Regions from separate parts of the Agaribacter flavus genome, predicted to be linked through region 2. Evidence: predicted binding sites of a transcription regulator. Region 2 holds the regulator's gene; each other region holds the start of a gene.
What was found. Region 2 encodes FliA, which starts transcription of late flagellar genes. Its sites were predicted from a motif close to CTAAAGNTNNNNNNNNNNNNGCCGATA; they were not measured.

Region 1: the regulator FliA is predicted to act here: its motif matches at 4,524-4,550, upstream of ACFOHL_RS02985 (flagellar protein MotY).
Region 3: the regulator FliA is predicted to act here: its motif matches at 3,073-3,099, upstream of flgM (flagellar biosynthesis anti-sigma factor FlgM).

Annotation. Positions count from the first base shown of each region.
Region 1 covers NZ_JBHRSW010000005.1:194,095-201,509, reverse strand. Annotated here, with positions in the region: gene mnmA (tRNA 2-thiouridine(34) synthase MnmA) at 1-754, opposite strand, end outside; gene ACFOHL_RS03015 (pseudouridine synthase) at 829-1,377, opposite strand; gene ACFOHL_RS03010 (GNAT family N-acetyltransferase) at 1,456-1,938, shown strand; gene ACFOHL_RS03005 (Fe-Mn family superoxide dismutase) at 2,118-2,702, opposite strand; gene ACFOHL_RS03000 (Grx4 family monothiol glutaredoxin) at 2,952-3,275, shown strand; gene ACFOHL_RS02995 ((2Fe-2S)-binding protein) at 3,313-3,507, opposite strand; gene rnt (ribonuclease T) at 3,796-4,413, opposite strand; gene ACFOHL_RS02985 (flagellar protein MotY) at 4,700-5,506, shown strand; gene glpQ (glycerophosphodiester phosphodiesterase) at 5,503-6,483, opposite strand; gene ACFOHL_RS02975 (TonB-dependent receptor plug domain-containing protein) at 6,921-7,415, shown strand, end outside.
Region 2 covers NZ_JBHRSW010000004.1:455,745-463,159, reverse strand. Annotated here, with positions in the region: gene flhA (flagellar biosynthesis protein FlhA) at 1-28, shown strand, start outside; gene flhF (flagellar biosynthesis protein FlhF) at 61-1,608, shown strand; gene ACFOHL_RS02065 (MinD/ParA family protein) at 1,605-2,456, shown strand; gene ACFOHL_RS02060 (RNA polymerase sigma factor FliA) at 2,467-3,195, shown strand; gene cheY (chemotaxis response regulator CheY) at 3,234-3,617, shown strand; gene ACFOHL_RS02050 (protein phosphatase CheZ) at 3,644-4,405, shown strand; gene ACFOHL_RS02045 (chemotaxis protein CheA) at 4,418-6,700, shown strand; gene ACFOHL_RS02040 (ParA family protein) at 7,004-7,415, shown strand, end outside.
Region 3 covers NZ_JBHRSW010000015.1:30,967-38,381, forward strand. Annotated here, with positions in the region: gene flgB (flagellar basal body rod protein FlgB) at 1-265, opposite strand, end outside; gene ACFOHL_RS09590 (CheR family methyltransferase) at 368-1,195, opposite strand; gene ACFOHL_RS09595 (chemotaxis protein CheV) at 1,197-2,132, opposite strand; gene flgA (flagellar basal body P-ring formation chaperone FlgA) at 2,272-2,982, shown strand; gene flgM (flagellar biosynthesis anti-sigma factor FlgM) at 3,137-3,466, shown strand; gene flgN (flagellar export chaperone FlgN) at 3,518-3,952, shown strand; gene ACFOHL_RS09615 (ligand-binding sensor domain-containing diguanylate cyclase) at 4,076-7,084, shown strand; gene ACFOHL_RS09620 (LPP20 family lipoprotein) at 7,250-7,415, opposite strand, start outside.

The DNA.
Region 1 (7,415 bases), on a different contig from region 2:
TGTGATACATCAAGCCCTCATGCTTACCAATTACTTCGCCGTCTACCGTTTCAATGATACCCGGTTGTGCGGGTAGGTATTGACTTAAGAAGTCTTTGAATTTTCGTTCACCAATAAAGCAAATACCCGTGCTATCTTTTTTATTGTGGGTAATTAAGCCATTGGCTTCTGCAATTTTACGCACTTCGGGCTTTTCTAAGTGACCGATTGGGAATAAAGTTTTGCCAACTTGAGCGTGACTCAGAGTATACAAAAAATAGCTCTGATCCTTGTTGTTATCTAAACCGCGTATCATTTGCCATTGGCCGTCAACTAAGCGGCGCTGCACGTAGTGCCCAGTTGCAATATAGTCGGCACCTAAGTCTTCTGCTGCAAATTCTAAAAAGGCTTTAAACTTGATTTCTTTATTGCACATGATGTCGGGATTGGGTGTACGACCCGCTTTGTATTCTTCCAAAAAATACTCGAATACATTGTCCCAGTATTCCGCTGCAAAGTTGATACGATGAAGCTTGATGCCAAGTTTGTCGGCAATGGCTTGGGCATCCGCTAAATCTTCTGCAGCTGCGCAGTACTTGTCATTGTCATCTTCTTCCCAGTTTTTCATGAACAGGCCTTCGACCTGATAGCCCTGTTGTTTAAGTAAAAGCGCTGATACAGAAGAATCTACACCGCCCGACATACCAACGATAACCTTGATGTCGGCGTTGTTTTCGTTGTCCTCAAGTGGCTCTGTTAAGTGGCTGTTATTCATGTAAAACGGGGTACTCGATGCTGACTAAAATTTTTGAGCGCGAATTATAGCAAAAAAGTATGCGGAAGGTATCGTTATTCGATGACCGAATAGCTGCCATTTTCGATACCGTCTATTGTCCAGCTACCAATGCGGTATCTTATCAAGCGAAGAGTTGGGTGCCCAATATGCGCAGTCATTCGCCTTACCTGTCGATTACGCCCTTCGGTGATGGTGATGGATAGCCAAGTCGTCGGTATGGACTGTCGTTCACGTATGGGAGGGGTTCTCGGCCACACAGCTGGCTCGTCGATAACACTTACTTTTGCTGGTAAGGTTCTGCCATCTTTTAAGTCAAGCCCCTTTCGTAGTGCTTGCAGAGCGTCCTCATTGGGCTGTCCCTCGACTTGTACCCAATAAGTCTTACTGGTCTTTTTCTTCGGGTGGGTGAGTTGATTGGCTAGTTTTCCATCATCTGTGAGTATTAACAAGCCCTCGCTATCTCTATCTAGACGTCCTGCCGCATAGATGTTGGGTATATTGATATAGTCTTTTAAGGTTGCGCGCCCTTGTTGATCGGTAAATTGCGTTAAGACCAAATAGGGCTTGTTAAACAGAATAATTTTGCGTTGTTTTCTATTCATTGTTCTCACAAGAGCTGATATGTTATGGCTGCAATAGCTTCTATAAATAACCTAAATAAATTCAAGGCGTAATGTACTTTGACAAAACTAAATATTAGACAAGCAAACATAAACGATGCTGCTTTAATTCATCATTTTATCACCGAACTTGCTATTTACGAAAAAGCAGAGCATGAGGTAAAGGCCACTGTTCGCGATATCGAAACATCTATGTTTGGTGCAAACTCAAGTGTGTCAGCACTTATATGTGAGCAAGCGGGCAAAGCAATTGGATTCGCTGTGTATTTTTACAATTATTCCACCTGGTTAGGTAAAAATGGCTTGTACTTAGAGGATTTATACGTTTCTCCAAAATTCAGAGGCTGTGGAGCGGGCAAATTGCTGCTCAAACACCTTGCGAATATAGCTGTAGAACAAGGATGTGGTCGCTTTGAGTGGAGTGTACTTGATTGGAATACACCGTCCATTGACTTCTATGATTCGATTGGCGCAAAGCCAAAAAATGAGTGGATTGGATATCAATTAACTGGGAATGATTTACTGGCATTTAGCAAGAGTTAAACTTAACTTTGGAGCAAGCTATTGCTTTTTATTTTTGTCGTTTCTGTTTAATCCAAGTTCAGCCTACATACAAAAAAGGCAGTGACGATACACTGCCTTTAGCATACATTGCGTTACATTTGTTTATTGTAGACGCCTACAAAAAGATAATGTTTTTAGCTGATTCTGTTTGCAAACACTTATGCAGAGAAGTTCTCAGCAGCAAAATCCCAATTTACAAGCGACCAGAAACCTTCTAGGTAGTTTGGACGAACATTGCGATAATCGATGTAGTAAGCGTGCTCCCACAAATCAACGGTGATAAGAGGTACGACACCTTCTTCAGTGATTGGTGTGCCAGCATTGCTTGTGTTAACGATATCTAAACTACCATCTGCTGTTTTTACTAACCAAGTCCAGCTTGAACCAAAATTGTTTACCGCTTTATCATTGAACGCAGCTTTAAACTCAGCAAATGATCCCCACTTGGCGTTGATAGCGTCTGCAACATCGCCAGTAGGCTCACCGCCACCGTTGGGGCTTAAGCTATTCCAGTAAAAGGTGTGATTCCAGATTTGTGCAGCATTGTTGAATACACCGCCGTCACTTGTTTTAACAATCTCTTCTAAGGACTTATCTGCAAGTTCAGTTCCTTCGATTAAACCGTTTAGTTTAGTCACGTACGTGGCGTGATGTTTACCGTGGTGAAATTCAAGCGTTTCAGCCGAAATATGTGGTTCCAATGCATTTTTTTCGTACGGTAATGCGGGTAACTCAAAAGCCATGTGTTTTCTCCATTAAGTATAAGTGTTTTCTAAGCTACTAGAGAGTAGGGGTTTGTCGTTAATTTTTAAACCCTTACGCTTATAAGTTTTTCATCTAGTACTGTTTTTTCTGTTTTTCTAGTTATCTAGATCACCGGTTATGAGATATATCTTTTATTTTGTTAAATCGCCTTGATATTCATCATTGCTGGCCTTACCTTACAGACAGTTATCACAACTGTGAATTTATCGATTTAGAAGGCGAAAAATATGGAAACAATAGATAAGATTAAAGAGCAAATTAGTGAAAACCCAGTGTTGTTATACATGAAAGGTTCGCCTAAGTTGCCAAGTTGTGGCTTTTCTTCTCAGGCTTCACAAGCACTGATGTCGTGCGGAGAGCAGTTTGCGTATGTTGACATATTGCAAAATCCGGATATCCGTGCGGAATTACCTAAGTATGCCGATTGGCCAACTTTTCCTCAGTTATGGGTCAAGGGAGAATTGATTGGCGGCTGTGATATTATTTTAGAGATGTTTCAACAAGGTGAATTGCAAACCTTGATAAAAGAAGCAGCGTCAGAAGCAGAATAATTTTATTGATAAGCGCCTGAGATAATCGGGCGTGAATTTATCCAACATTTTTAAACAATGATTCGCCTACAATAGTCGTATCGATGATATCTTGAGCCATTTCAACACACGATCCACATTGACTGCCGAGACCTAGTTTGGCTTTTAGTTCGCGCATATTGCCGATACCGTCTTCACGTACCGCTTTTTCAATTTGTGAATCTGTGATGCCGTAACACATGCAAACAAACATTATCGCTTCCTAATAAATATCATTGCAAATGATAATAGTTGTTATTCACACTTAGTGCAAGCCACTTTTGTTCTTTTTTGCGAATAATTATTATTTTCTTTACGGCGGAATTGTATTGCGCTGAATTAGGCTGAGTAGGGTCTGCTAGCATCAAAAACGCTGCAAGTATATCCATATACGCTTTAGTTTTTCGTCCATGAAAAACAAATTTTGATTCTAGAAGCCCCTACTCAACATAGTTTAATCCGGCTATGTTGTATTCTTTAATAGCAAAGCGATAAACAGCCATTATGGCCACCCACCCAAACTTTGGTAGCGGTTAATCATATAGCAAAATAATTCTGCGGTTTTCTGCGTGTCGTACAAAGCGGAATGCGCTTCATTTTGATCAAAGCTAATTCCTGCTGCTTGGCATGCTTTAACCAATACCGTTTGTCCAACACTCATTGCCGCTAAAGACGTGGTATCAAAAGAAACGAAAGGATGGAAAGGGGAGCGCTTTATATTGTGGCGCTCGATTGCCGCATTGACAAAACCTTGATCGAAAGTAGCGTTGTGAGCCACGATGACACTTCGCTGGCAGTCTGACTTTTTTTGAGCTTTGCGTATAAACTTGCACAATTCTTTAAACACCATATCTTCTGCTTTAGCGCCACGCAAGGCGCAAAAAGGATCGATACCGTTGAACTCTATGGCCGCCTTTTCGATATTGGCACCTTCAAATGGCACAACATGCTCATGGAAGCACTCATCCATTACAAAGGCATTGTCTTTTATTTTTAAGGTGATAGCGGCAATTTCCAATATAGCATCTGTATTAGCATTAAAACCCGCAGTTTCGACATCAATGATTACAGGGAAATAGCCTCTGAATCTGTCTTTCAATTGAAAAGAGGAAGTTGGCATTATTGTAGTTAGGTTCCTTGCAGAAAATATTGTCTACTTAGTAATTGCGCTACGATCGCTTTAGTTAGGCACGTAAGAGCCTAGGGTCAACAAATCATAGAATATGGGCATTAAGTTTTGTTGAATTTTTGCCGATATCTTACTCATATAGACAGACCGTATTATGACAAAAAACATGACAAAAATCTTCGTATCTGACATTTCAACGGCAAATAAATACTTAAGTGCTTTTATTCTGTTTGTTGGAGCGGCTTTTACAAATTATGCGAATCATGCAAATGCTAATATGCGAGAATATATCGCGCAAATTGATGAGTCGACTTGGACGATGTCTACACAAACAAGGTTGGTGTGTGAATTGAGTCACGATATACCAGGCTATGGACAAGCGCAATTTGTGTCTGAAGCGTCAAAACAACTTAATCTAGAGTTTACCTTAGATATGAAAAGGTTACCCGGAAAGTATGACACCGCAACATTATACTCCAAGCCACCATCGTGGATGCCAGGCGTAGCAGCGCGGCGTCTAGCGAATATGGATTTGCGTAAACAATACGATGCCGATCTTCCTGAGGAGGCAGCTTGGCAGATGTTAACTGAGCTGGAAAAAGGTTTTTTCCCGACGATCTTGTATCAAGACTGGTTAAATCCAAATGATCAAGTTGCCGTAGGCTTAAATGCGGGTAACTTTGAACCGCTATACCAAAGCTTTTCTAACTGTATTAGCAACTTACTGCCTTTTAGCTTTGAAGATATTGCGTACACGGTGCTTAGTTATAAAAAGAATAGTGCTGAATTGACTAAGTATTCTCAGCGTCGGTTGGATATGATTGGTGAGTATTTAAAAGAAGATTTGGCTCTCGACTTAGTGCTTGTCTCAGGATTTACGGACAGCTATGGTGGCAGTTGGGCAAATGAACAACTCTCTATAAAACGCGCGAATGAGATTAGAGATTACTTTGCTTCGATGGGTGTCGACAGTGATAGAATTGACGTAAATGGCTATGGCGAAAAGCGCCATATTTCTCCCAACGACACCCAATTGGATCGAGCTAAAAACCGACGTGTGGTTATTAGGATGGCAAAATCCTAAGGCACCTTATCTAGCTTCATAAATGGGAGTATATGGTCGGTGAATAGGCCGTCAACGCCGCTGCTTCGTATCCGATTAAAATACGCTTCGTCAGACATGTTGCCAAATAAGGCATCTTGTCTGTACGTGTATGGGTGAATAGTCAGCTGCGCTGCTTTAGCATAGTTTAACAAGGCTTTGGGTTTACCATGCCCATCTTCAAAAATTTGTGGTAGCCACGGGCCAATGCCATCAGCGTATTGTGCCACTTCTTCAATACCCTGTTGTGATTTCAAGGCGTCATAATTGGCTGAAGATTCTTGCCAATCATTCTCGGCCAATAACTGCACCAGCTTCACCTTACTCTTGAACTCTTGTCTAATGCGTTTCAAGCTTGGCGGGTAAAAGCATTGCACATAAATATTGGCCTCACGGCTATTTAATCCATGTTTGTTGAGTACATCCAGAGTGATTTTGGTTATGTCTATACCCTCACTTAGGTGAAATTCGGGGGATTTGATCTCGGGATAAAACCCTGTGTTTGTGCCAAATCGTTTGTTTAATTCTTTTATTAATTCGATGTGCTCTTCAAATGTAGCAATACTAAAGTACCCTGAACCGGCATAACGCTCAGGAAACACCCGCTTGCCATTTGCGTCGGTTCTTTCGTGAACTTGCAATCTCCTTAATTCTTTTAGCGTAAAATCAATCACATAGTATCTGCCGTCGCTGCGTTTTCTGCTAGGGTAAAGCAGTTCAACATTTGTCACGGTTTCTAAATGGATATCGTGCAATACAATGAGTTGCTCATCTTTGGTCGCGACCAAATCTTGCTCAATGTAGTCGGCACCTTGCATATAACTGAGCACCAGCGCTTCTTTGGTATGTTCGGGTAAAAAGCCAGATGCACCACGATGGGCAATGATGTCGAAAGCCCATAAGGTGAAGGAATAATGGCTAAGCAAAATAACAAAGATGAGTTGATTTAATTTACGCAAAAGTGACTCCAGCTTGCATATCGATATTTGCGGTAACGCGGCATACCGAGTAAAAAAATTAAAACGGAAGCGTAAAGCCCTTGTATTACCAAAAGATGAATCTGAGCATGCGATTGCCGCTGTTTGTCGCAAATGGAGGTATTTATCTTATAAATCATTTGTTTTTTATCGTATTGATCTATATAAAGATAATAGAGGCTGTTTATTTTGATTGATTCTTTTTGTTGGCTCTAAAATTGGATAGTACTTCGTTGTAGTTGGCTTATTTGGAACCACCAAACTGCACCAACTACGCCTTGTTTTATCCAATTTTAGAGCCAACAAAAAGAATCAATCAAGATAAACAGCCTCTAGTCAATTTCATATTGGCGATATGGCAAACCAAAACAAATATAACCTTGCCATATTACAGAATAATAAATAACCGGGAAAAAATCATGAAAACCTCTATGTCAAAACTCACTAAGGCAATCAGTGGTGTCTTGGCTGCTTCAGCAGTCAGTACAATGACTATCGCAGTACCCGCCTTAGCTCAAGATAACGCAGAAGAATCACAAACCGAAAATATTATTGTTACCGGCACGCGTGTAACAAATCGTTCTGCTGCAGATTCACCTGTGCCTGTTGATGTCATTGGCGGTGTAGAATTTAGACAAAATTCATCAACTGATGTGCAAGATTTATTGCGTACTTCAGTACCTTCGTTTGATGTAAACACACAGCCTATAAGTGACGCAGCAACAATCGTGCGTCCTGCTAACTTACGTGGTTTGTCGCCAGACAACGTACTGGTATTGGTTAACGGTAAGAGACGTCACCGCGGTTCAATCATCTCCTTTTTAGGTGGTGGTATTTCTGATGGCGCGCAAGGCGTGGATATCTCTGCCATTCCTTCAATGGCATTAAAGCAAGTTGAGGTTTTACGTGATGGC
Region 2 (7,415 bases):
AAAAATAGTGTCATCGGTAGGTCAATAAAGTGACGCGCCATACATACTCAAGAGGAAGTTATGAAAATTAGACGTTTTTTTGGCAAAGATATGCGAGAAGCGCTCAAACAAGTCAAAGATGAGCTTGGTGGTGACGCGGTTATAATGTCAAATAAGAAGAAGTCGAATGGCGTAGAGTTAGTGGCTGCGGTTGACCCTTCTGCTGCCAACCCCGATCCGGCACCACCGCTGAGTGCAAAACCTAGCTTTAGTGAGATCATCGGCAATGAAGAAAATGACAGTTTGCGAGCGTTGTTAGAAAGGCAAACGTCTAACGGGCAAACCGAATTTGCAACGAGTACTCATCAGAGTTACGAGACGAACAATAGGCAGCAAACCCAAGACATGCAGCAAGCGTCACCTAAACTTCAGGGGGCGGCAAACACTACTGAATTTACACAAAATACAGCGCGGAATGTCCATCAACAAGCTCAGACAAACTTTCAAGCGCGCAATATACCTAGAGAAAATACACCGACAGAAAACATACCCAGAACGACTTCGGCTAGAGAAAGCTTACTAAGAGAAAGCTTGCGAGCAGATGACAGCATGGTGCGCTCACCCGCCTTTAGTGAGTTGGGTGATGATGAAGATTTTGGTAATACGCAAGCGGCAAATTTAAGCCCACCGCCGAGTGTATTAGAGCCAGAACAGCTAGACAGCATTAGAGCAGAATTAGAATCAATCAAAAATGTTTTAAAGTTTCAGGTTTCAGAATTATCCGAAGAGCGCAAACGTCGCAACAATCCTGTACATCATTATCTCCATGAACAGCTAATAGGTATGGGGATCAGTGAGCAACTGTGTCAACAGTTTATTAATTTCTTGCCTCACCAGATTGACGAAAAAGAAGGTTGGAAGTATTTGCTCAATCTGCTGTCGAATCGCTTAGTTGTGGGTAGTAATGACATACTAAACCAAGCGGGTATCGTGGCATTAGTTGGTCCGACTGGCACAGGTAAAACGACAACGCTTGCGAAATTGGCAGCGAAGTATGCACAAAAATATGGATCAGATCAGGTTGCTCTGATAACCATTGATACATACCGAATTGCAGCGTTTGAGCAACTTGCTACCTATGGCCGTATTATTGGTTGTAGCGTGAAAAAGGCACAAAATGCTGATGAGCTAAATCAGATTCTCTACCAAATGCGCAATAAGCGTTTAATTCTGATTGATACAGCAGGGTTCAGTCAGCGAGATGCGAGACTCATAGAGCAATTAAATGAGTATGAAAATGGTTTATCCGTAGATATCAAAAAGTATCTAGTGTTGCCTGCAGGCTCTCAATACAAAGTGCTAAATGAAACAGTAAAAACATACAGCCACACAGATATTCGCGGTTGCATTTTCTCCAAGCTGGACGAATGTTACAGCTTGGGCGAGGCATTGAGTGTTGTGATTGAAAATGATTTATCATTGAGCTATGTTACAGATGGTCAACGCGTTCCGGAAGACATCAAACTGGCTGACTCAGGTAACCTGACACTTGTCGCAGCTAAACTTTATAAAAAATATGGATTGCCTCAACAACCGCGTAATCCACTAGCGAGTGCTGGTGGTTTATGATGGTAGATCAAGCGAGTAGCTTAAGACGAATGAATCAGTCCAAACAGATTAAAGTAGTCGCAGTCACCGGTGGTAAAGGTGGCGTTGGCAAAACAAACCTTACCCTCAATTTGGCGATTGCCTCTGCCAAACGCGGATCCCGTGTTTTGGTCTTAGATGCGGATTTAGGCTTGGCAAACGTTGATGTCATGCTGGGTTTACGCGTGGATCGCAATTTATCACACGTCCTTTCTGGCGATTGCACACTCGATGAAATACTGGTCACAGGCCCACACGGTGTAAAAATCGCACCGGCTACCTCTGGTACGCAGTCCATGGCAGAACTCGGTGCCAGAGAGCACGCTGGACTAATACGCGCGTTTGGCGAATTGCAAACGCCTATCGATATGCTGCTGGTTGATACTGCAGCGGGTATATCAGACATGGTGGTCAGCTTTTCTCGGGCAGCACAAGACGTCATTATCGTAGTATGTGACGAGCCAACTTCACTAACTGACGCCTATGCACTAATAAAAATACTCAACCGCGAGCACGGCGTATTTAACTTCAAAGTTGTCGCCAATATGGTGAGGAGTGAGCGCGAAGGTCAAGAATTATTCAATAAACTGTCGAAGGTGACAGGGCGGTTTCTCGATGTAGCCTTAGAGCTAGTGAGCATCGTACCCTTTGACGAAAATGTGCGTAAATCGATACGCAAGCAAACAGCCATTGTCGATGCATATCCAGCTTCTGGAGCGGCGAAAGCCATCAATCAACTAGCGGAAAACGTCGCGTCGTGGCCTGTGCCGATTCAAGCCGGTGGGCATCTCGAGTTCTTCATCGAGAATTTAGTGTCTTTGCAAGACTAGGTAAGCAAAAGTGAGTAATAAAGTGACAGTATATCAACAGCAAATAGACAAAAATCAGCTTGTCGAAAGACACGCGCCGCTGGTTAAGAGGATTGCACACCACTTGATGGCAAGGTTACCTGCTAGTGTGTTAATAGATGACTTGATTCAATCGGGCATGATTGGCTTATTAGAAGCGGCTCGAAATTTTGATGGCTCTAAAGGAGCGAGCTTTGAAACCTTTGCAGGCATCCGTATTCGCGGAGCGATGTTAGATGAAATCCGCAAGGGAGACTGGACGCCGCGCTCAGTGCATAAAAATTCTCGCGCCATTACCGAAGCAATCAATACCGTCGAAAGAGAAACGGGGAGAGACGCGCGCGATAACGAAGTAGCAGAAAAACTAAATGTTTCTTTGCAAAGCTATCATCAAATGTTGAATGAGGTAAATGCCGGAAAACTCGTTGGAATTGAAGACCTTGGCGTATCTGAAGACGTATTGACGAACGAAGAAACCAAGGGATCTGACCGTCCTTTTGAAGAAATGATGCAAGGATCATTTCAGAAAGCGCTGGCTCGGGCGATAACTACATTACCAGAGCGTGAAGCGATTGTTTTATCGTTGTATTACGACGAAGAGTTAAATTTACGTGAAATTGGTGAAGTACTTGAAGTAAGTGAGTCAAGAGTGAGTCAAATTCACAGTCAAGCGATGCTTAAGCTCAAAGCTAAAATGCAATCGTGGCGTACGGCTGAATAGAGTTATACAGATAATATTATTCCACATTGGAGGTAGTTTTGGATAAGAATATGAAAATCCTCGTTGTTGATGATTTTTCAACAATGCGGCGAATCATTAAAAACCTATTGAAAGATCTAGGGTTTACCAATATCCAGGAAGCAGATGACGGCAATACAGCGTTGCCGATGTTACAACAAGGCGATTTCGACTTTGTAGTGACCGATTGGAACATGCCCGGCATGCAAGGTATAGACTTGCTTCGCGCGATTCGATCAGACGACAAGCTAAAGCACTTACCCGTGTTAATGGTAACGGCTGAAGCCAAAAAAGAACAAATTGTTGCTGCAGCGCAAGCTGGGGTGAACGGTTATGTAGTTAAACCTTTCACAGCAGCAACGCTGAAAGAGAAACTGGACAAGATTTTCGAACGTCTAGGCTAAGCACATTACTAATAGAGGTTTAGGCTATGACAAACGAAACTGCCTTGATTTCGCTTGAAGAAGCGAAAGAACTTGTGGCCTATTTGGAAAGCGGCGACATTGGTTCAGCAAATGATATCGTTCACAGTGCGTCTTTGCGAGAATCGACAGAGTTGTTTTCTGAGGTAGGTAAACTGACCCGTCAACTGCACGATTCTTTAGTTAACTTTCAGTTAGACGAAAAGTTGACACAAATTACAAATACGGCCATTCCAGATGCACAATCTCGCCTTGAGTACGTCATTGAAGAGACGGAAAAAGCGGCCAACTCAACTATGGATGCGGTAGAGCGAAGTATGCCGCTTGCCGAACAACTCAACGACAGGCTAACTGGACTTATTCCAAACTGGAAAAAGCTCATGAATCGTCAGATCGAACTCGGTGAATTTAAGTCGCTTTGCTACGAGCTTGACGATCTACTCAGCGATGCGCAAAAGGACTCTGCGTCACTCAACTCAATGTTAACCGAAGTGTTGATGGCACAGGGTTATCAAGACCTGACTGGGCAAGTGATCCGCAGGGTTATCGAGTTGGTGAGTGAAGTGGAAGATGGCTTGGTCGAAATGTTGGCCACGTTTAGTGAAGAAACAGACGCAAACCAAGCTGCCAAAAAAGATAAAGCTCAACCTTCTGACAAATCTGACGATAAGGTTAAAGCCGAAGGGCCAATTCTCAACGCAGAAGGTCGTGACGATGTTGCGCAAAACCAAGATGACGTTGACGATTTGTTGTCTAGTTTAGGATTTTAGGGGAGACATTCAATGTCATTTGAGGTCGACGAGGATATTTTACAAGATTTTCTAGTTGAAGCAGGGGAGATACTTGAGCAACTCCAAGAGCAACTGGTTGATTTAGAAAATAATCCAGAAGATGCAGACTTGCTAAACGCGATTTTTCGCGGATATCACACGGTAAAAGGCGGCGCTGGATTTTTATCGTTGACCGAACTTGTAGACATTTGTCACGGTGCGGAAAATGTATTCGATATAATGCGAAACGGACAACGCACCCTTACTCCTGAATTGATGGATGTCATTTTGCAGGCAACCGATGTTGTTGTCGATATGTTTGAAAATGTAAAGGCGAGAGAGCCACTTGAAGCAGCGCCCGCAGAACTCATCGAAGTGCTGCACAAGTTAAGCGAGCCAGAAGTAGAAGGCGAAAACATTTTTGACACCGAAGAAACTGAGTCCGTTGAGGTAGTAGAAGAAGAGCAAGACGAAATTCAAGCAGAGGATACTGACGAGCCAGTTGTCGAGGAATCGTCCTCTGTGACACCTGCTAAAAGTGAATCTGAAAACGAATCTATCGAAGAAATTACTGAAGATGAATTTGAAGCACTACTTGATGAATTACACGGCGACGGTGCCCCCGGTGCCAAAAAACAAAGTGCTCAAACAGATAACACAGATACACAGACTGAAGCTAGCAAAGCTGAAAGTGCTACTAGCAACAGTGACGATATTACCGACGATGAGTTTGAAGCGTTATTAGACGAGCTGCACGGTGAGGGTCGCTTTGATGCTGGCAGTGAGAAACCTGCTGAAGCAGAAAACAAAGCAGCAAGCAAAGCTGGCGCTGATGACGAAATCACAGATGAAGAATTTGAGGCGCTACTCGATGATTTGCATGGCACAGGCAAAGGGCCAGCGGTAAAAGCAGAAAAACCTGCAGAGTCATCGCCCGATAGCGATAAGGTAAAAGGCGATAAAAACACAGCGAGTAGTCAAACAGAAAACAAACCTGCGGAAGAGACAAAAGCAAAAGCGAGCGCCAAGAAATCTGTCAAGAAAGAAGAAAAGCCTGCGCCGGCGAAAGCCGACGTGAAAAAGCCGGCTGCACCCGCTGCCGCTAAAAAAGCCGAGAATAAACCCGCTCCTGCTCAAGCAGAAACCACGGTGCGTGTCGATACCAAACGCTTGGATCAAATCATGAACATGGTGGGTGAGCTTGTGCTTGTCCGAAATCGCTTGTTGAGCTTAGGGATCAACCTCAACGACGAGAGTATGTCAAAAGCCATCGCGAATTTAGATGTCGTAACGGGTGATTTGCAAGGCGCGGTAATGAAGACAAGGATGCAGCCAATTAAGAAAGTATTTGGCCGTTTTCCTCGGGTTGTGCGGGACTTAGCGAGAACACTCAAAAAAGAAATTTCTTTGGTACTCGAAGGCGAAGAAACGGATTTAGACAAAAACCTTGTCGAAGCCTTGGCTGATCCTTTGGTTCACTTGGTCAGAAACTCCGTTGACCACGGTATTGAAATGCCAGACGATCGCGAACAGGCGGGCAAGCCTCGAATGGGAACCGTCAAATTAGCCGCCTCGCAAGAGGGCGACCATATCCTACTGACTATCGCGGATGATGGTAAAGGGATGGACGCTGAAAAGCTAAAAGAGATAGCGATCAGCAGGGGTGTACTGGATGCAGATTCTGCATCGAGAATGTCAGATGTCGAAGCCTTTAACCTTATTTTTGCACCAGGCTTTTCCACAAAAACAGAAATCAGCGATATTTCTGGGCGTGGTGTCGGCATGGACGTGGTTAAAACAAAAATAAACCAATTGAATGGTACGGTCAGTATCGATTCTAAATTGGGTGTTGGCACCACTTTAGAAATAAAAGTACCACTAACACTGGCTATCTTGCCTACCTTGATGATCGTCGTTGGCGATCAAACATTTGCCTTGCCACTTGGCTCGGTAAACGAAATCATCAATATGGACTTGAGCAAAACTAACACGGTCGACGGTCAGTTGACGATGATAGTGCGTTCAAAAGCCATCCCATTGTTTTATTTGAACGATTGGCTAAATCCAAATAAGCCGAGCAAAGACCGAGCCTTGGGGCATGTCGTTGTGGTGCAAATAGGCACGCAACAAGTAGGCTTTGTTGTTGATAGTTTGATTGGTCAAGAAGAAGTCGTTATCAAACCTTTGGATGCCTTGCTTCAAGGTACACCAGGCATGGCTGGCGCAACCATAACCTCCGACGGTGGTATTGCGTTGATACTAGATATTCCTAGCTTGTTGAAGCGTTACGCTTAAAACCTTACATAGATCTTTGCGGGCATCGCCTGCCTGCGTCTACCTTGAAAAATAGAGTGCACAGGCACTCTATTTGCGTATCTCGCGGATTGATTACGATGGGACGCTATTTGGACGTGCCAGCTGTTTTGCCGCAAAATCGCTGCTACTTCCAAGTCGCGTCCCAAGGTATGTTATTTATTTTAAGCCCGTAAAACATTGCAAACTTGGCCTAAATTTAGCTTGTATAAGGTGTTGTTGACGCTAAAACTGCGTGAAAATGCAGCGCAATGAGTAATAAAGTTGTACGGGAAACGAGCACAAATGCAAGTATGGACAGTGGTGAATCAAAAAGGTGGGGTTGGCAAAACCACAAGCGCTGCTTCTCTGGCAGGCAGCTTGATATCGCAAGGGTATAAGGTCTTGTTGCTTGATTTGGATCCCCATGCTTCGCTGAGCTATTACTTTAAAGTCGAGCAAAATTCCTCCCCTAACTTATATGACTATTTTTTGTCAGAAGCGGATACCGACGTATCAAAGCTTGTTAAGCAAACTAGGCATACTGCGCTTGATGTTTTACCCGCGATTGGCAGTATGGCAACGCTGGATCGGCAATTGGGGCAAGCAGAGGGGAAAGGTTTGGTCATCAAAAATCTTTTGGCACATGTGAAGAAACAGTATGATGTCGTTATTATTGACTGCCCACCGGTATTAGGGGTATTGATGGTGAATGGAT
Region 3 (7,415 bases), on a different contig from region 2:
CCCCTGTATCTGGCTGGTCTGGAATACGGAAGTCGATATCAAACTGCGATTGCTTGCTAGCTTCGATATGTTTTTCGTGAGTCGTGGTAAGTTTAGTTTGTCCGTACTGTGCGGATTTCATTGCTTGCTGAAAATTTATGTCGCGAGCTTTGTAGCCTGGGGTATTTGCGTTGGCCAAGTTACCTGCGATCACTTCCATTTTGTCAGAACGAATTTGCAGCGCTTTGTGATGAAAGCCTACGAGCCTGTCTAAACTTATTGCCATCAGATTACTCACTGTTAATGCTTATGAGTAACCTGTCAGCAAAGCCTATGCCAGAAATGTAATTGAGAATGGAATACTTTGATTGGAAATGCTGCGTTAAAGCTATTGCTTCACGTAGTAAAGGCCTTGTGGCAGTTTTTCCATTTTAAAATTGTCCTGTTTACTCGGAATCGACTCCGCAGCACCAAGTACTACAATACCCCCAACAGGCAACTGGGCGGAAATTTTTTGCAGGATGTTTGCCTTGTCTTTGTCGTCAAAATATATCAAGACATTTCGACAAAAAACAAGGTCAAAACTCCCTTGACTGCTGTAACTCTCTAACAAGTTCTGTTTTTTAAAAGTAACGAGTCGCTTAACTTCCGGTTTAATTGTCCAAGTATTATCAGCATTGTGACTGAAATACTTGCTCTTCATTTCAGCAGATAAGCCCCTTGACACAGACAGTTCATCGTATATTCCGGCTTTTGCCGTGTTGAGCACTGCGTCTGAAATGTCAGATGCCAATATTTCCATATTCGTGAATGCCAGACTAGGATTAAGGCGATTGTATTCTAATAAAGTCATGGCAATACTGTATGCTTCTTGTCCATGAGAGCATGCGGCACTCCAAATGCGAATACTGCGTTTAGTTTTCGCAATCTTAGGCAAGATACTTTGCTTAAGGTTTTCAAAGGGATAAACATCCCTAAACCAAAACGTCTCATTCGTTGTCATCGATTCTAGTGCTCGTTCGACCATTGAGCGGTTATGCCCGCGAAGTATGGCTTCGATGAATTTGTTTACGTCATCAAAGTCAAACTCTCGCATCGCGATAGATAAGCGGCTTTTGGCGAGATATTGTTTGTTTTCACCCAGCGTTATCCCTAACTTGTTTTTTAGAAACGCAGCAAAATCCGAGTATGCGCGCTCTGAAATTTCATTTTGCAATTTATTTTGCCTTCAAGTCAGTTTGTAACCATTTTTGCACCGCGCCTGCTAACTCGTCTGGATGGAACTTAGCAATAAAATCATCAGCGCCAACTTTCTGTACCATTGCCTGATTAAACACACCACTTAGTGAGGTATGCAATACCACATGTAAGCGTGCGAGTTCTGGTGTATTTTTTATTTCTGCTGTCAGTGTGTAGCCATCCATCTCAGGCATTTCAATATCAGATACCAATACACCCACTTTGTCTGTCACATCACCGGTCTCTTCTGCAATTTCTTTAAGACGCTTGAGTGCCTCTAAGCCATTTTTCGCGGATTCTATCTCTAGGCCCAGAGTCGTAAGTGCTTTTTTTACTTGATTTCTAGCCACCGAAGAGTCATCAGCGATAAATATAATTTTGCCATCACTTTTAGACACATCGACATTGTCTGCTAACTCTTGGCTGACGTCAGCCGAAAGGGGTGAAATCTCGTTTAGGATTTTTTCGACGTCGAGAATTTCAATCAACTCTTTGTCTACTTCGGTTACAGCGGTTAAATAACTGGCTTTACCTGTACCCTGAGGCGGCGGCATAATAGCATCCCAGTTAGTATTGATAATGCGCTCTACTGAGCCAACAAGGAAACCTTGAACCGACCGATTGTATTCAGCAATGATAATAAAAGCTGAGGCCAAATCTTCAATCGGAGCGCCTCCTGTTGCCATGGATAAATCGATAACAGAAATGGTTTGCCCACGTATGTGTGCAACACCTCTAACTAGGCTATTAAGTTTTGGTATAGACGTGAGTGCAGGGCATTGCAGCACTTCACGGACTTTAAACACATTGATACCAAAACGTTGATTTGAGTTGAGCCTAAATAATAGCAGCTCCAATCTGTTTTGCCCTACCAACTGCGTGCGCTGGTTAACCGAATCCATTATACCCGACATATGGCCTCCGAAAATTAATACGGCATGAAAGTTGCGTTGATCAAGTTGATAACCAAAACGCAAGATGAATACGTTAATAATAGCCAAAATTTTGGCTTTATGGCTCAACTGTCATCGAACTACCTATTGAGGAAAGCTTATGCAATTGCACCTTTGTATGAAGTTATCGACATCAACTGTGCTTGTCTTTACTTTATTTTTGATTTTTATGCATGATGCTACCGCGAGCACCGACAAAGCAGAAAAAATCCGCGTTGAAGTGGAAGAATTCGTCATTCGAGCACTCATTGACGGGTCGGACGATGACATTCATGTAGAAGTAAAAAAACTCGATCCTCGCATCCCTCTTCCCGACTGTGAAGAAAGGTATGTTTTTTCTACCAATAATTACGACACTAGGCTTTCGTCCGTACCCGTAAAAGTGGAATGCCGCCATTTGAACTGGTTCACCTATGTGCATGTGACCATAAAAAGGAAGCAAACAGTCATAGTATCTTCTGGTGCCTTGAGCCCTGGCGCAATATTATCTGAAAATAACCTGACTCCTGCCGATATAGATAAAAGTCGTTTAAGAGGGTCGACTTATGCTGTACCCGACATGCTGATTGGTGCCAGGCTCAAGCGCAGAGTACGTGAAGGGACAATCATAACCAGTAATATGCTCTGCTTTGTCTGCAAAGGCGATCGCATTACCGTGAGTGCAAATGTGGGCGGACTGGCGGTAAAAACAAGCGGCATTGCATTGGAGGACGGCGTGGTAGGCGAGACTATACGAGTAGAGAATACCTCATCTTCAAGGCAGATCAATGCTCGTGTTGTGACAAGTACACAAGTCGAAGTAAATATCTGAGTGTAAGACCAGTGTGGCACGTTTAGTGCTAATTCAATCGTATGAGATAAAGGCAATTGAAAAAACGACAAAAAAATGTCAGTTTTGGTACTAAAGTTTTTTTAGCTATGGCCGATACCCAGTACAGAGGTAATAATTTGGTGGTGAACTTATTATGGCAATAAACAATATAAACAATACTGCAAAACCGCAGCTGGAAGCGCAAAAGCTCGCGCAACAACAAGCGCAAGGGCAAACGTCTTCTGCATCAGTTGCAAATACTAACCAAGCAGCGTCTGCACCTAAGCAAGATTCTGTTTCGTTAACACAATCTGCGCAACAATTGACTAGTGTTCAGAAAAAAGGCTCTGAAGCGCCGGTTAATCAAGAAAAGGTTGAACGCTTGAAGAAAGCTATTTCAGATGGTGAGTACCGCGTAAACCCAGAAGCATTAGCAAAGAAAATAGCAGTGCTTGAAGCGCAAATATTAGGCGTAAAAGCGTAGTTTACACTATTGAACTACGCTCAAGACAAGGCAGTATGCTAGGAAGGATTTATGGCGAGCAGCTTAGAAAACGCAATCAGTAAGCAATCAGAATTGTTGAATGACTTAAAAGCAACACTCGAGCAAGAGTTACACTTGATATCGTCTCGAGAGCCAGAAACCCTGATGCAGCTTCTTACTAAAAAAGAGAGCTTACTCAGCCAGATTGAATCTCAAGACCAAGCTGTCGAAATACTATATAAAAGAACTGTCGACACGGGCAACAGTGTTGATAATGCGTGTAATGAGCTTCTTGAGCTTTGCAAAAGTACTTTAGAAGAGTGCAAATATCTCACCCAAATCAATGCAAAGTCAGTAGAACAAGGGCAGCTCAAACTCGTACATTTACGCAATACGATGTTAGAACTTCGAGCTCGAGAGAGTATGACCTATGATAAAGCTGGACGCACCACCGGCGACGCCAGCAGCAAAGGGATAAGCGTCTAAGCGCCCTCCCTTGATATAATCGCCTTATATTTTGAAAGGTTTGTACTTACCTCACTTTAATCATACCATTCTCAAACTGATCGTTTTTTATACAATCATTAATCAAGATTAGTGAGATATTGGTTGATAGCGAAAAAGCTGTATTCTCTCGAACAACACATATGGCGTTTTTATGTCAAGCGCTTGCTGCTTTTCACTGCCTTATTCACGTCAAGTTTTTCATTCGCTTCAACATCAAACTTTCAAACCAGAAACATAGGTATCCAAGATGGGTTGTCGCAAATATCGGTAACAAGCATTGCTCAGGATATTCATGGCAACTTATGGTTGGGGACACAAGCGGGAATCGACAAGTTTAACGGCAAAGAGCTAATCTCAATCGACGACATTCCCAGCTTGAGGAATAAGCTTTCGGGTAACTTAGTTTACGACCTCACAATACATAAACAATCCAATGATCTTTGGATTGCCACTATGGCAGGCTTAGACAAGCTAGATGCCAACAGCGGACAGCTGGAAAGTATTCCATTGCCGCAAGCAAATACCGAGCAAGCCTCTATTGTAGTGAGAGCTTTGTACTTTGACGAAAAAAGTCATCTTTGGATTGGTACCAATAAAGGGCTGTTTATCGGCACACCAAACACTGACACTAACACTGACAAAACCATGCACATTCGCTTAGTCAGTGACGCAGTTGACACAACTGATGTAGTGAGCAAAAACAATATTGTGTATCTGAGCAGTAAAACCGGTTTACATCGCTTCAACTCCCAAACTAAAGAATGGCTCCCACCTCTTTTAAATAACAAAAGTCTGACGCGTATCATAATAGACAAGGCAGGACGTATTTGGGCAGGAAGTAGCAATAGTGGGGTATTTCAGATCACGTTTGATAAGTCACATTTGCCTCAAAGCATTCGAAACTTATCTGTTCAACAAGGACTATTGAGTCCACAAGTAAACGACCTCATTCAACTAAACACAGGGGTTATTTGGGTGGCAAGCTCAAAGGGCATCAACTTAGTTCAGGAGGATTTTCACTCTATTAAACGCAACCAAGTTATCACAATAGTAAAAGATAAAAACGTACTGAAAATTTTTCAAGGGAAAGACGGAACAATATTTTACGGCACACTAGATACTGGCTTATATATTGTTAACCATCAGCGGCCATTATTTAATCGTGCCGAAATACCAAAGGCTCAAGCCGTATATGATATCGAAATCCTAAATGAGTCAGATGTGCTTGTATCCACGGATCAAGGTTTGTGGCTGTTAAATGAAGACTTACAAGCAAAACTTAGTTATGACTTCTCACATGATTTTGATAAAGATATTTCGCATTACGCCATTACCTCAATTTGTCATTGTGGTACGCAGGATTTAACATTTTTAGCGTCTTCGGCGGGCTTGGGTGCAATAGACCATGTTACAAATACAGTGGAACACTACGATTTAAAGGGAACAAAAATTTACACCTTGGCAAAAGCACGCAATGAAAAACTTTGGTTGGGCACATATGACCAAGGCTTGTTGCTTTATGATCCGCAACAAAAGCAAGTACTCGCAAGTTATCCAATGCCCCATGTGTCTTATATATTGTCAACTCACGGTAACCAAATATTCGCCTCGACAATAGATGGCTTGTACGTACTCGAACAAGAAAATGGCATAGTCGCGCATTTTCGTGCAAATGGAGAAAACTCACTCCACGCTCAGGCCATCACGTCTGTATTGGCGTTATCTGATGGTGATTATCTATTGGGCACACTAGGCAAAGGTGTCGAACGAATGAGTACTGCAGCGGAGAACACCAATGCTTCTTTTACGCGCTTATTTACAGACACGCCCATTGCAACCTTATCAATTGGAGCCATGGAACAGGATGACCTAGGTAACATTTGGCTCAGCACCAACAAAAACATTGTTAAAATAAGTCGGGACTTAAGCAGAATAGAGTTTTTTGATGGCTATACAGGCGTGAATTCCTCTGGGTATTTTATTGGTGCTCATGCGACAGACAAGTTTGGAAGAATATTTTTTCCTGGCGTATCGGGTTTAAGCTATTTTCACCCGAGTGAGATACTCAAGCCCAAAGGACAGCCATTAGTACAATTTACAAAGTTCAGTACTATTTCTCATGGCAGTCAACATGCTCATGACGAAACCCACTCGTTAGCTCATCACCTTCTTAAACCTCTCGACTCGATGCACGTATCACCCGATGTCATCATGATGTCAATCGGCTTTGCAGCAATTGAATACAATGCACCCAACAAAATCAAATATGCCTATCGTTTACTTGGTTTCGATAAGCATTGGCGAGAAATTGAAACCGACAAACAAGAGCTAACTTTTACCAACCTTTCTGCAGGTTATTATCAACTGCAAGTGAAATCGACCAACCCCTATGGCGAATGGTCCGGTACACCCGCAACATTACAAATTGAAGTTACTCCGCCTTGGTGGCAGCGAAAGCCGGTCATTATGGTATTCGTCTTAGCCAGCTTTGGCTTTTTGTATATCCTCTACAAATGGCGAGTTTATAGTCTAGAGCGTCAGTCTGCTCGATTAACTAAATTAGTTGAAGAAAAAACCAGCGCGCTAACAGAAGCAAACATGCGACTGCGCGAGCTTGTTACCCTAGACCCACTCACCGGTATTCTAAATCGAAGAGGCTTTAACCAAGCGGCAGCGCGCGACTACGCTGCACAAACACGAACACAGCTAGCCAGCTCAATCATTATGTTTGATATCGACTTCTTTAAAAAAGTGAATGATTCATACGGCCACGAAATAGGTGATATTGTTTTAAACAAATTGTCAGATTTTGTGAAAAGCCAATTAAGATCTTCCGATGTTTTTTCTCGCTGGGGCGGCGAAGAATTCATCATTTTATTGCCAGCTACTGAGTTAGAAGTCAGCACCTGTATTGCTGAAAAGTTGAGAAAGACTGTTTCCGAACAATTACTGACAGCGAGTGAGCGAACGATATCGTTGACAATCACTTGTGGTGTAGTCGAAGTGTCAAATAGTGAAAACTTGGAAGAGGCAATTAGAAGAGCAGATGCCCTGCTCTACCAAGGCAAAAACATGGGTAGAAACACCGTGGTTAGCCAGTTTAAAATATAGCAGTAGAGACTCAAGTAAGTTTAGCGTTGTTCAAAAACACAACAATCAAACAGGCAGAACGTTGTCGGTTTCTATTCGCAAAAGAGGCAAAACTTTTCCCCTCAAATCAGTACTTCTGGTTTCAGTAGAGTTATACCTTACGACAAACATATTCCTGCTCCAACCCTAGTAATAACTGACTTTTCTGATTTTTTTGGGTTTGGCTGTTGATAAATATAGATCGTATACCGTCGCCATATTTAACTCTAACTCTGTTGCATAGGTATCTTCACCAACGGGATAGGTTTTTACTACTCTTGCACCACGGATCACGCCTTCAACAGAGGATTGA